2 regions of the Spirochaeta dissipatitropha genome follow, and region 1 is predicted to be linked to the other one. Evidence: riboswitches for the same ligand, from Rfam matches in the RefSeq annotation. Region 1 holds a riboswitch; the other holds the start of a gene.
The links. A riboswitch is a leader RNA that binds a small molecule or an ion and turns the genes downstream of it on or off. The one in region 1 is predicted to bind thiamine pyrophosphate.

Region 1 (7,097 bases):
CATCGGGCATACGGGTTGCTGAGGATCTGGAGTACTGCAGTTGTGAAGATTGCGGATGTGTTGAGTCAGATTCAGATTCAGACGATGGAGATGCGGACAGATCATAGTTCGTCTGCCCGCATACTTCCTTCTTGCCTCTACTTCATGCCGGCTGCGAAATCCCTGATGATTTTTGCAAGTTCCGGAGTACGTGCTGCATAGTGCAGGGTAGCTTCCAGGAATCCGGGAGGCGCTCCGGTATCAAGCCGCTGTCCTTCAATAATGTGATGAACGACACGGCCACGCTGCATGAGCTGGTTTAGCGCATAAACGTGGTAGTATTCTTTTTCCGGTGTTCTTTCGGCATGTTTTTCCCAGCCTTCGTTCAGAAAACCGAAGAGCTCCGGTGTATACAGATATCGACCTATTGAAGCAATCGTACTGGGTTCTGTGCCGGGGAGTGGTTTTTCAACAATATCATGAACGTGCAGCCCGTCTTTTTCAAGAGCCAGAACCCCGTAACGCTCCAGGTTAGGAGGGTTATCAAGTCCTGCCAGAACAGTTTTCCCGGTCTGATGATAGGTCTCGACAAGCTGAACTGAAAGCGGTTTGTCACCGAAGTGAAGATCGTCGGGGTAGGCGACAATAAACGGCGAGTTTCCGACGAAGGTTTCTGCCTGCATCAGCGCATGGCCGGTGCCTCTCATTTCCTGCTGCCGGGTAAAGTAGACCTTCATTTTGCTGGGTGCGATCTTGTCCAGCAGCTCGGTCCGACCTTCTCTGGTGAAAATTTCTTCAAGTTCAACCTCACGGTCAAAGAAATTCTCCATACTGTGTTTCCGCCGTGAGCTGATAATCAGTACTTCACTGATTCCTGCTGCAGCAAATTCTTCGACGATGAATGCAATTGACGGTTTATCAATGAGTGGAAGCATTTCCTTCGGTATTGTCTTGGTCACCGGGAGGAAGCGGGTCCCGTATCCCCCTGCTAATATTACACCTTTCATGCTCCGGAGCTTAGCACAGACGCTTTTGATTGCCAATTGCCGGCATTGACGGATGCTCATACGCGAGATACATTTCTTTTATGGGTAAAATAAAGTGCTCGCTGATCCTGTTCAGCATTTTTATAGCAAGTATTCTGGTTTTTTCAGCTTGTACTGTTCGGCAGGACATGGATCTGACAATAGATGGTTCAGGCCGTCTGCAGCTCGAAATCAATCTTGACCGGGTATTTATGGAATACTACCGGGATCTAAGCGGAGGGGAAACGGAAGAGATCTTTGATCTGGCTGAAATTGAGGATGTGCTCACCGGATATCAAGGCATAGAGCTGCTTGAGTTGAGATCGGACAGTCCGGGGCATCTGTTTGCAGATATGCGACTTCAGGATGTCGAGCAGCTCATGCGTGACGAGCGTATGGATGTGCCGGAGATTATCTTTTTTGATCGGGCAGGTGCGCGGTCAACAATGCATATCCGCTTTGGCAGGGAAGATATTCCGAGATTTCTGCGGCTTTCACCAATCGGCGAAACACCGATTGTAGAATATCTGCTTCCTCCTGGCGATGGTTTGACCCGTGCTGACTACATTGAATATCTGTCATGGGCACTGGAGGAGTATGAGGGGAGTACTCCGATTGCCCGGGTTATTGAGCGTGCAGAAATTATGATTCGACTTGTTCCTGATGGAACGATTATCAGCCAGCGCGGTGGAAGCGTTGATGGTTCAGCAGTTGTATTCCGCGTTCCGGTGATCGATCTTGTTCTCGCGCGGAGGCCATACGAGTTCTCGCTGCAGTTTGAACAATAGGGAGTGATTTTTTAGACAGTGATTTTCATCAGCGGAATATGCTGCCGCCCCTGATCCGTGGTTTTACTCTCGTAAAGTACCAGCTCTGAAAGGCTGAAAGCCAGGCCGCGGATATTGGCTTCATTTCTCCATTTCCCGGTAACTGTAGCGACCTCCTTATTATCACTGCCGCGGCGTCGATACCCGAGAGTTATATGGGGCGTGTATCTGGGGCTTGCGCTCTGGAACCCGTTGAGTAGCAGTTCCTGTTCCAGTGCAGTGAACAGGGTTCTGCCTCTGGGATGAAGCTCATGGCTCTGCTTCTGCAGCAGCTCATTGAATCCGATCCAGCAGACCCTGGGATTCCCTTTTTCCGGAAAGTAGCCCAGTCCACCAAGCTGACAACGGATTCTGCCTGATTTCTGCTCTGTCTGCTCACTGAGTATGGCACGCTGCATGACGGCAATCAATTCAGGAATCAGACTGCGATCTGTATCTCCCAGAAAATGTAGGGTAATGTGGGTGTTGCCGGGCTGAACCCAGCGGAAAACATCCGATGGAGCGATTGATTTCAATCTTTTCTGCAGCAGCCTCAGGTGATCCTGCAGTTCTGCAGGCAGGGCAAGTGCAATGAAAAGCCGCGGGGTTTCATGTTCCTGTCTCGTTTTTGCCATGCCCCAGTATAGGCTGAAAACTGTTCTATAATAAAGACTTTCAGATATCCGCTGTATTCTTTACTGGTGCCAAACTCCGTCCCAGCCGTTCTTGATTGTTCTTTTGTATTCTGATAGCTTGCCATGTAGGGGTGCTGCTCAAGAGACAACGTTGTTGTCCCGAGGCGGCTGAGATCATACCCTTGAACCTGATCCGGGTAATGCCGGCGGAGGAAATATGCTGTTTTTGCACGTCGCTGCATGCGTTTCCACGCATATACACACCTTTCTATCAGCCTCATTGGATGATCTCATAACCCGATACTATTTTGCTATGGGGGGATCTGAATGAAGTTTCATACACGATCTGTTCTTTCTGGTTTTCTGGTACTTATTGTACTTTCTTTTTTTACCGCGGTTTCTGTAAGCGCGGGCGGACGTCCTGAAGAGCCGGCTTTTGCACCGGTGCAGGAGCGCCGGGTAGAAACCGACTCTCTGGTAATTTACAGTTATGACTCTATTCCAGGCACGCTACGCCGGGCGATAAGTGCACATATGGAAGATACATATGGTGTCAGCGTTGATCTGCAGAGAATCGGTGATACCGGGGCGGTATTTACCCAGCTCTATCTTGAGCGGCGGGCTCCGCAGGCGGATGTGGTAATCGGGCTGGATGAGAGTTATCTTCCCCGTCTCATGCAGGAGAGCATGCTTGAGGCATATGAGCCGCAGAATATGCAGCTGGTTCGCGATGACCTGCTGATTGATTCTGATTACTATGCTGTTCCTTTTGATTATGGTTATATCTCGATCAATGTGGACCGCGAGCAGCTGCCCGAGGGCCCTGCAAGCTGGAGTGATCTGACCGATCCTGCCTACCGAAATTCATTCATTATGCTGAATCCGGCTACCAGCTCACCTGGTCGCAATTTTCTGCTCTATACAATTGCAGAGTTCGGTGAAGATGGATACCTCGATTTCTGGAAAGAAATGAAACCTAATGTTCTCACGGTGACCAGCGGATGGTCTGACGGTTACGGTCTGTATACACAGGGTGAGGCGGCTATGGTAGTCAGCTATGAGACCAGTCCTGCGTATCACCGGCATTTCGAGGAAACAGACCGCTATGAATCCCTGCTTATGGACGGCGCTGCATATATGCAGATCGAGATCGCCGGGATCGTACATGGTGCAGCAAACCGACTGAATGCTGAACGTCTCATTGATTATATTCTCAGTGAGGAATTCCAGGAGCTTATACCGCTGAGTCAGATAATGTACCCGGTACATCCAGGGGTTCAGCTTCCTGAAGCATTTCTCGAAACAGAAGAAGTAACACGGCCATTGAGGCTGGATCCAGCCTATGTAGGCGATAATATTTCCAGGTGGTTAAACGAATGGGAAGACGTAATGCGTTAGGATTCCTGCGCATGAACATATCCAGGCGCGCCCCTCATTTGACGGGTGCGCTGTTTCTCTTTCTGCTTGTACCGCCACTACTGGCAGTACTCGGGGCAGGGGTGGCTGACACCTGGTATCGTGGAGGCAGTAGTGCGCTTATCGAACTGCTTTCCCAGCTGCGGCGTCCTGCAGTGCTGGGAAGCATTCGCTTTTCCCTGATCCAGGCAGCTGCATCTGCTGTAATCAGTGTGCTGCTGGCATTGCCCGGAGCGTGGTTTCTGAGTCACAGCAGCTTTCCAGGTAAACGTGCAATTCAGAGCCTGACTTTACTGCCGTTTGTACTGCCGAGCCTGATTATCGTACTCGCCATTATCAGCATGTATGGAAGGGCGGGCTTCCTCAGCCGTCTGTTTTCTGCTGATATCTCTCTGGTTTACTCCCCATTCGGAATAATTCTGGCCCATGTTCTGTTCAATATCTCGGTTGCTTTAAGAATGATTTCATCGGGATGGCTGGCTGTTGATCGAAGGTATATCGAGGTTTCCCGATCGCTGGGAGAAAGCACTGCTGTACGGCTGCTTCGGATAGACCTTCCGCTGCTCATGCCATCGATTGTCTCGGCTCTCTCCATAATCTTCCTGTACTGCTTCGTCAGTTTCGGAATCGTGCTGATCTTCGGTGGTGTCCGATACAGTACCCTGGAAGTGCGCATCTATCAGGAAATGTTTCAGGGATTAAATCTCGGTGGGGCTGCCTTGTTGTCATTGGTGCAGATTCTCATAACCGGTCTGGTATTATTCATTCTGCAGTTTGCCGGGCGTTATCATCTGCAGCCGCGTGGCAGACGCTTTCTGGTCCGAAGCTGGGAACAACTCGGTAGTGGACTGCGAATTTCCTGCATAAGCTACTGGGCTTTTATAGGAACGGTGTTTTTCTCTCCTTTGTTGACCCTGCTCATCCGGGCCTTCCGGCCTGGCGGGAGCTGGAGTCTGGCCGCATTCAGGGCATTGCTCGGCGGAGGGCGCCTTGGTGACCGTGATCTGGCAGAGATCATGAGAGCAAGCCCTGCGGAGCTATTCGTGAACAGTCTGCTTCTGGCTTCTGCGGCAGCCTTGCTGTGCTGTCTGCTTGCATATACTGCAGCCCGACTGATGCGCGGACGCAGCTCGCGAACGCTGGATGCCGCCCTCATGCTCCCCCTGGCTATTTCCAGCGTGACCTTCAGTCTGGGTATGCGGATAATCTGGCTTGGAAGAATGCCGGAGTTTGCGATAATCGCTTTGACCCAGTCCGTTATGGGATTCCCGATGGTTTTCCGCCTCTTCCGTACAGCACTGGAGGATTTTCCGCGGAACTATACCGAGGCAGCCCAGAGTGTCGGGGCCGGCTGGCTGTTCAGGTTGTTTACACTGGATATTCCGGTGCTCAGACGTTCGCTTGTGAATGGCTATATACTGGCTTTCGCCCTCAGTCTGGCTGATTTTACCGCTGTGCTGACGATAGCCAGAGGAAATCTGGTGACATTTCCGGTTGCGTTGTACCGTCTGATAGGTTTTCAGAGCTTTGATGCCGCCCTTGCACTCGGCGTGCTCTATATCGTAATAGTTCTGCTATGCTTCTGGGGAATCGACGTCAGCTCGTATCGCAGGGAGGAGCAAGGTTTATGATCGAGATATGTAATATTACCAGACGCTATGATGATTTTTTTCTGCAGACTGATTTCCATGTAGAATCTAATGAGATCGTCAGTCTGCTCGGTTCAAGTGGAAGCGGGAAGACCACCAGTCTTCGGATTATTGCTGGCTTTGAGGAAATGGACAGCGGTAGTATTCTGCTGAACGGGCAGGATGTATCTCATCTGCCCCCGCAGAAACGCTGTCTTGGTCTGGTTTTTCAGGATTACACTCTGTTTCCGCATCTGGATGTTGCCCGAAACATAGCCTATGGTCTGAGGGCACAGGGAATGGCTAAAACAGAACATGGACCGAGGGTGTCAGAACTGCTGGAACTGGTTGGACTCTCCGGATTCGGAGGGAGATCTGTTCAGACTCTCTCAGGTGGTGAACAGCAGAGGGTAGCCCTGGCCAGAGCCCTGGCTCCCAGACCGCAGGCCCTCCTGCTCGATGAGCCATTTTCGGCGGTAGATACCGAGCGGCGGGATGAACTTCGCCGCCATATCCGGAGAATTCAGCGGGAACTGCAGATCCCCATGATCTTTGTAACGCACAGCCAGAGCGAAGCCCTCTCGATTTCTGACAGAATCGTTATAATGAAGGATGGTGCGATTCTTGAGGTTGGCAGTCCCAGAGAACTGTATCTTAATCCCGTAAGTGAATATACCGCCAGATTTCTGGGCAAGGCAAATTATCTGCCCTTTCCATCCGGGGAGAGGCAATTGTATCGCCCCGAACAGCTGCATTTATCCCGGGATTATTCCAGTGACAGTGCGTTCAGGGTAAGGATCAGTCAGCGACATTATCACGGGGCTGTCTATGAATTTGATCTGGAATCGGACTACGGCTTACTTACTGCATCATGCATGGAGGAGTTTTTCGAAGGCGAGCAACTCTGGTGTACTGCTTCTCAGAGAATAGTGTCCCGCAGTACCTGATACGCACTGCTTTCTGCAAGAAAAGTATTCTTCATTGCGTAGTCGAGCGCACTCATACCGCGGGAGTCACGTATTTCTGGATCAGCATCACTGATCAGCAGTAAATGGATAACAGGTCCCGCATCAATCTGGAGATTTTCAGCGGCATGCATGAGAGCTGTTTTTCCATCCTTATCCTGGAGGTTGACATCGGCACCGGCTTGAATCAGGGTAGCAATGATTTCCTCCTTGCCGTTCCACTGTACCGCATGAATTAGTGAATGACGGCCTTTTTTATCCCTGAGATTGGGATCGGAACCAGCATTGAGCAGTGCTGCCACCGATGAAAGTCGTGATTGATACATTGCGGCAGCCATCAGGGCAGTCAGGCCTTCATAATCGCAGATCATATAGGGAGAGCCGTACTCCAGTAGAATCTGAACGGCTCCAGGAAGGTTGGCCCGTGTTGCCGCCAGAATCAGGGCTGTTCTACCCTGTGAATCAATCAGGCCTGGATCTGCTCCTTCCTCAAGAAGCAGCTTGAGTATTGCCTCATTGTTGCTGCTTGAGGCTGCATAGTGCAAGGCACTGCGACCCTCGTTGTCTGTGAGGTTTATGCCGATACCAGTCTGGAGCAAAATTCTGCAGATCTTCGGATCAGGGTTGTAGGCAGCCGCCGCCA
Region 2 (7,097 bases), on a different contig from region 1:
TGCATTCAACTCGACTCTTTGCTGGTCAAGAACAGAAGAAAGAATGCTGAATATCTGCGCGGTAATTGATGCCGCCCTATCCTTGAGTTCTTTTTCCTGGCGCAGTTCCTGCTGAAGCTTTCGGATTTCATCCGTCGTAATCCGCTGACCTCCGAGCACATCAGTAATTCTGTGACTCAGCTGCAGCGAAGGGGCAATACTGTTATTATTCGAAAGCTGATCATCCAGATACAGTCTGATATCTGCGGCAGTCTGCAAACTGGTATTTCCCGACTCTCCCCACCTGAACACCAACTCAGGACCACCACTGATTACATTGTAAGCTGAAGCATTCGCCGGCACCTGATGTGCCGCAGACAGACTGCCCTGCACCGCAATGGCTGCATAGGTCGGTAGTTCCGAAGCATCATCTCTGAGTCCCGAAATTCTCTGATCCAGCAGTATTCCCTGAATCACCCTATCCTCCCGTATCGCCATGGATACAAGATCCCCAAGCGACAAAGCAGTGTCGTTGGCAGCAAGACCCGTACTGAAGGACAGCCCGAAGCACAATCCTACCAGAGATATAATTAAATTTTTCCTGTAACGTCTCATGATCTACATGAAGCAATTCACGTGCCAGGCTGGGCACGAAAAAGCAGAAATATGCAAGTTGTTTACCGGAAGCAAGTTATAACGAAGAGCTATACCAGAGCACAAGGACACAAGCAGAAAAAATCATGTAACTGTAACTATTTTACGCATCCCATAGATAAGTGCTGTGTAATAAATACACAGTAGGGAGTTTCCTTGAGTAGTTAGAAAACTCCACAAAAACTATTCGATAAAAGATTATCCTGCCATAACTTACGACAGAAAAACGCATACATTTTCTCAAATCCCTGAATATAGATTTAATTAGTGGCAGGATAATGAAATGATTGAAATCTTTGTGGAGTTTTCTAACTACTCAACAAATCCTGGCTGAGGCATGCGGAGGACGCCGGAGGCGGTCCCGGGCAGGGCTTGCCCGTACCGGGACGGGAGGCGTCAGCCGCACTCCGGAGCTCGCCGACCCCGGCAGACTGGCTGGAGGGCGGGATCTATGACCGAGGGCTCGTGGCTTGGCTGTCGGGTGCCGGGGACAGCCCCTATGCCGTACTTGAATTCGGACTACCAGTCGGCACCCCAGAAGCGCAAGGTGCCTGCGTAATGTGCAGTCAGGAGTATTGCGATCCACAGCAGGGCGGTGAATGCGATTAGGGCTATGTCCCGTCGGCGTACTGGAATGCTGCGGTAATATACGGCTGTGGATGTGCTGCGTTTGCTGTCGAGTGAGAAGCCGCGGACTTCCATGGCTTGAGCTCCCCGTTCGGCGCGTCGTAGGGCTCCCAGGAGTACTCCGCGGGCGGTGGCCAGCCAGCTGTGGAATCGTGAACGGACGATTCTGTGTTCACGGGTGTTCAGGCGGCGTAGTTTGAGTGATCTGCGGATCCACATCATGTCATCGCCGATGAGGGGAAGAAGGCGATGGGCTGTCATGAGGCCGCTGCTGACTGCTGGAGAGATGCCGAGATTCTGCGTCAGGCTTAATGCCAGGTCGCGGGGGTTTGTGGTGAAGCTGAAGACGATTCCCCAGAAAGCAAAGTTGGCGATGCGCAGGCCGAGGATCAGTCCGGGATTCCAACGGGCATCCAGCTGTGCTTCGGCGTTGCCGAATACGTTATTGGCCAGCACGAGGCTCCAGACGGTTATGGCGAACATGCCGAGTACAGGGAGCAGGCGGTATGGCGGGATCCGGGCGCCGATCCAGACCAGGAGAACCGCGGTGAGGGCTCCGGCGGCCAGGCTGAAGGGGTCCCAGAGTATGGTTGCCAGCAGTACGGAAAACAGGGCACAGCCCAGCTTGACGACGGGGTTGCAGGACTGCAGCCAGCCAGGTTTTTCAATGTGATCCATCATTTTCATCCGCATAGCAGTACCTCATCAGCTATTGTCTGTACCAGATCCCAGTCATGGGTAGCTACTATAACGGCTGCTCCCCGACGGGCATGTCCGGTGATATCCTGCAGAATCCGGGTTCTGAAGGCGGGATCCTGACCCTGGGTGGGTTCATCGAGCAGCAGCAGTTCCGGTGTGCTGATATGTGCCAGCCCCAGGTTCAGGCGGCGTTTCTGTCCGTGACTGAGTCGATATGGTGAGTACTGTCTGCTGCGAGCCAGACCGAAGTGCTGCAGGACCGGCATGGCGGATTCCAGATCTGATCCGAGCTCGCGCCATACCCGGTTATAGAGAAAGAGGTGTTCGGGGTTCTGCGGGATCAGCAGCCGACGCCGGGGCAGTGATATGTTTCCCTCACCCGGTTTGAGCAGTCCTGCCAGCACGGCGAGCAGGGTTGATTTCCCGCTGCCGTTCGGCCCGACTATTGCCAGGATTTTCCCGGCGGGCAGCTGGATATTGACTCCTGACCACAGAGGGGCGGCGGCAGATCGATACCTGTAGGAGATATTGCGGGCTGAGACCAGCGGACGGGTGATTTCTTTTCCGGTGTGGGCCGGGAGTTGACTCTGTATTTCCTGCAGGTGCCGCTGAGCTGTGGGTCTTGTTTGCTGTGCCGAGGTTGCAGATGTGGCGTACCCAGGGGCTGTTGGTGCGGCCTGGACAGGGACAGAGGGGATCAGTCCCGCTGTGTCCAATCTGAGGTGCATCAGCTGGTCATTATGGGGGCCGGAATAGGCATGATCGACACATATCATGGCGGTTTCGGGTTGATTTGAGAGCATGGTCTGCAGTCCGTGCCATAGGTACTCGCGCTCCCAGGGGTCCAGCTGACTGGTGATTTCGTCCAGTAGAAGCAGTCTGGGCTGCTGGATCATTATTGCTGCCAGAGCCAGCAGCTGCTTCTGACCTCCGGAGAGTTGATCGATGCGCCTGGATACCAGGTTCTGCAGCCGCCAGCGCTGTACACATTCATTGTACCGGAGTTCCATTTCCGGTCGGGCCATACCCAGTTGTTCGAGACTGAAGTAGAGTTCGTCGTCGGCGTTCAGGGTGCAGAACTGACTGTCAGGATCCTGGAATACCAGGCCTATTTCACTGCGTTCGGCTGCTGTTCTGCTGCCTGTGTCCTGGCCCTTGTAGAGTATGCGCCCTGTCAGATGACAGACTGCTTCATGCGGAGAGTTTTCCTCTGAGCGCAGCAGTCCTTTTATGACTGCCAGCAGTGTGCTTTTTCCACAGCCATTGTCACCGGACAGCAGAATTTGCTGACCGGGATACACCTGCAGATTAATGTTTTCGAACAGGCTTTGACGGTGGCCGGCCCAGCAAAGGCCCAGGCCCTGCAGTTCAAGCAGGGCCTGGGAGACTAATGCACCGTGTGATCTGCCATTTGATGTGCCAGGTGAATTCTGGCAAGCGCTGGTGCTGGCACCGATACCGGGGCTGGTTATAGTGCTGGTGTCGGCACCGATATCGGGGCTGGCGCTGGTATTGATTGACTCAGTCTGCATCCTGCTCACTATCCTCAAGCTCACTGCCTTCTGTTTCACGGCCGCGGGATGCCATTACTGCTCGATACAGCACATAGGCCAGCCCCCCACCGAGTACGACGCCGCTGAGACTGCGGATTGCATACATGCTGATTACGTAGCCGGGTGACAGGGTCCAGTAGCTGAAGCGAAACCAGGTATATACGAAACTGAACTGGGCGGTTACAAACCCGGCGACCAGACTCATGATCAGATTGCGGTGGCGGTATTTCGTGAACAGAAAGGGGACTTCAGAGCCGCTACCCTGCACCAGTCCGGTCAGGAGCATAACCAGCCCGGAGGGATTACCGGCAAATACCTGGGTAATAACACTGACCATTGCGGAATAGAATGCGGACCCCGGATGGGGAAACATGAGCGCACAGAAAATTGCGCCGGAGAACCAGACGCCAAACACTATGTCCATTGCCAACGGGCCGATGATGCCCTGCAGCAGCATCCATACCTGCACCCATCCCAGGTACAACAGTCCGAATACAGCCGATATAACAATAAGACCAAGAATATCCTTCAGATTCCATTTTGCTGATGTGTTCATTATATGTTCTCCTTTTCTTTGCGACGATTATGCGGGGCGGAAGCGCTGGGACTCCCCTTGGATATGGTTGCGGTGAGTACTACGTGAGGAGTTGTCTGTCCAGAGCGGACAAAGGCACTTGCCAGCTGGTGGAAAATCTGACTGAGTTCTCCATCCAGCCGGGTACAGAAATGCTTTGGAGATACCTCAAGGTCGACGGCTGGTTTTTGAGCTGCCTGATTGAACAGTTCGATCTCACGGACTATTTCCTGCATATAATCTGGATTACCCATTGGATACAGGGCGCACTGTGCAGCGCTGATAATACCGTTGCCATGAGAGGATCTCACGGGCAGTGATTCATTCTGAATATCACCACCGTCCGGGGTGCAGATCGGGTCGCCGGGTTCACCCGGGCAACCGCGTGACCAGGTCGCAGACAGGACTACGTGACCTCCGGCGCGGCAGGCAGCGGCATATACCTCATGAACCGCATCGAACACGGTCTGGCTGGGACCTGCCAGATAGGTACTCAGGTCATCGCTTTCCACCCGTAAATCTGTACGATTTTTAAGCGGGGCAATGGCCTCGAGGATTATTGGTACGAAGTCGCTCTCCATGGGATAGAGAGAAAACTGACAGCCTATAAGCATAGAGCCTCCTTGAGCACACAAAAGCCGCCTGTCGAGAGGCGGCTTTGAACAAGAGGAAACGCTCCTGTACGGAGATGATTCACCTGCTGTCTTGCGCTCTCCCTACGCCGGTACTAACCGGATCAGGTTCAACGGGTCAGGGGCTCATTGCTCCCCTATCTCAGTCCTGCATGACAGGACCCCCCGGCGGCTTGTTTTCGTGCTTGCTTACTTGATACGGAGAGTCTAAAAAAGATGAGCAAAACTGTCAACAGTCGATGATGTTTTCCGGCATAGCGGGTGTTAATTTTTAATGAATTAAATATTTACCGTAAGAGAAGGTTGTGGATATTCGATTTAGGGTGTCGGCAGGAACAGTAATATTCTACAGACAGATTACTCACGACCTGAGGTGTACGCTTGTTTCTGTATTATCAACGGTTCATCAAACCATTCGACTGATAGCATTTCAGGTTTTGGGATCTCGGCAATCAACTGCAAAGGTCATGTGAAAACTTGTTCCGATGCCGGGACTGCTCTCACAGCGAATGTTTCCCTTCCATATTCTATGCATAAGATTATACACAATGTACAGGCCAAGTCCGCTTCCCCCCTGTCCCATTCTGGTAGTGAAAAATGGTTCAAATATGTCCTCAACTATTTCCCTGCTCACACCTTTGCCATTATCTGAATAATGAATGAGCACACTATTTTTATCTGCCGAGCAGTTTATCATGATTTCTCCTCCAGGTTTGGAATCGAAACCATGGACTATGGAGTTTGTAACTAAATTGCTGATTATCTGAGCGATAGTTCCCGGTGGTCCAAACATGGCAATTTCATCAGAGCAGGAAATTGTTACTGAATAGCCTTTCTTACCTAATTTAGGCTTAAGGCTGGTCACAATATCCTCAAGATATTGCTTGAGATTAAAGCTCTTGAACTCTTCATTAGACTGATCTACTGCAATTGTCTTAAAACTACGAATCAAATCAGCAGCGCGAACAAGATTACCCTCAATCAGAGATGTTTCTTCATCAAGAATCTGCAGAAAGTCGTAGAACAGTGTCCGAGTGAGGCTCCCCTGACCGTGATGCTCTAAAATCTCTTCTGCCCTCAGTCTCAGATCACTGGCGGTAGTAAGTCCGATTCCGATCGGTGTATTGATTTCATGAGCAATACCAGCAACCAGTTTTCCCAGAGCAGCCATTTTCTCGGACTGAATCATTTGCTCCTCGGACCGAATCCGCTCTTCCCACAAACGAATAGAGCGAATTGTATTACTGATATGAGAACTGAGAGTATCAAGAACATCAAGTGCAATCAAATTAGCATCCACTGACAGGAAGCCATTTAAATCCTGGTAAAAAAACAAAGGCTGCACCACAGTAATCAGATCCGGGTTATCGGTCTGTCTGAACAACTCGGGATGTGGATCATGTAATGAGGAAACTACACCTTCTTCTGGAAGAAATTTGCGTTCAATCTCATTATATACAAGTTTCAGCGAGGCTTTTTTACCAGATGCCGAAATAAGAGCAAGCCGACCTCCACGGAAGCCTAATTCTGGTAAAGAGGAGGCAAGTAGATCAATTAACTCAGGCTGGCTCGATGTCTTGTTCAAGCTTTGATTCAATTTAATCAAGGTGAAATACTCTTCTTCGGAGAAAAACCGCTCTGCAGTATCTGCATTCAGTGGTGCATTCATGACAATCATCAGCGCTTTATCCAGAATAAAATCGACATAGTCGGTATCGAATTTACTATTACTTTTTATCCGAATATTTCTTTCAATCAATCGAAAAACTACACGCCATTCAGCGCCAGTGAATTCTGAACCAGTAAAACCAAAAGCAACATCACTCATGTATTCCAGAAGCTTAGAAAGAAATATGTCAGGGTTCCGCTGTTCCAGTGATTCCAGAAACGAGGTTTCCAGTTTCTGGAAAAAAGCATACATTATTTCATTATTGAGAATAAAATCTGAGAGATGCTCAAGCAGATCCCGGCTGCCGCAGCCGCAACTTGACCGAATCTTGAGCATAGAAGGAATTTCCAGGCAAGCATCTACCTGCTCACCATTGAGTTTTTCATGAATCAGCTCTACGGCTTTTTGCACCTGTAGCTTGAACGGTTGTCGAACGGTGGTCAAGGAACTGGGCAGCATATCATCAAAACCAGTTACAAATATGTCATCTGGAACCTTGTATCCAGCTGATTCCAGATGTTTCTGCGCAGCGACAGCCATTGGATCTGTAACTACAACTACTCCCTCGAATGAAAGGTCATCGGACTTCAGAAGCTCCTTCATGGCAATCGCTCCGGAATTCGTGTGAAAATCTCCATGAACGATCCAGTCCTCGCGCACTTCAAGATTCCGTTTTTCCATCTCCTGAATAAATGCGTTTTTCCTGACCT

Region 2: it holds a riboswitch for thiamine pyrophosphate, as region 1 does, so the genes downstream of both, ACYQ2L_RS16300 (YkoF family thiamine/hydroxymethylpyrimidine-binding protein) here and ACYQ2L_RS15750 (thiamine ABC transporter substrate-binding protein) in region 1, are expected to answer to the same signal.

What each region holds. Positions count from the first base shown of each region.
Region 1 is NZ_BAAHXT010000017.1:42,462-49,558, forward strand. Features, by position in the region: gene ACYQ2L_RS15730 (MATE family efflux transporter) at 1-107, shown strand, start outside; gene ACYQ2L_RS15735 (UTP--glucose-1-phosphate uridylyltransferase) at 138-986, opposite strand; gene ACYQ2L_RS15740 (hypothetical protein) at 1,067-1,792, shown strand; gene thpR (RNA 2',3'-cyclic phosphodiesterase) at 1,804-2,445, opposite strand; TPP riboswitch at 2,563-2,677, shown strand; gene ACYQ2L_RS15750 (thiamine ABC transporter substrate-binding protein) at 2,773-3,843, shown strand; gene ACYQ2L_RS15755 (ABC transporter permease) at 3,822-5,492, shown strand; gene ACYQ2L_RS15760 (ABC transporter ATP-binding protein) at 5,489-6,436, shown strand; gene ACYQ2L_RS15765 (ankyrin repeat domain-containing protein) at 6,409-7,097, opposite strand, start outside.
Region 2 is NZ_BAAHXT010000021.1:880-7,976, reverse strand. Features, by position in the region: gene ACYQ2L_RS16320 (TolC family protein) at 1-594, opposite strand, end outside; gene ACYQ2L_RS16315 (energy-coupling factor transporter transmembrane component T family protein) at 1,153-1,953, opposite strand; gene ACYQ2L_RS16310 (ABC transporter ATP-binding protein) at 1,944-3,491, opposite strand; gene ACYQ2L_RS16305 (ECF transporter S component) at 3,481-4,068, opposite strand; gene ACYQ2L_RS16300 (YkoF family thiamine/hydroxymethylpyrimidine-binding protein) at 4,068-4,700, opposite strand; TPP riboswitch at 4,782-4,896, opposite strand; gene ACYQ2L_RS16295 (ATP-binding protein) at 5,149-7,097, opposite strand, start outside.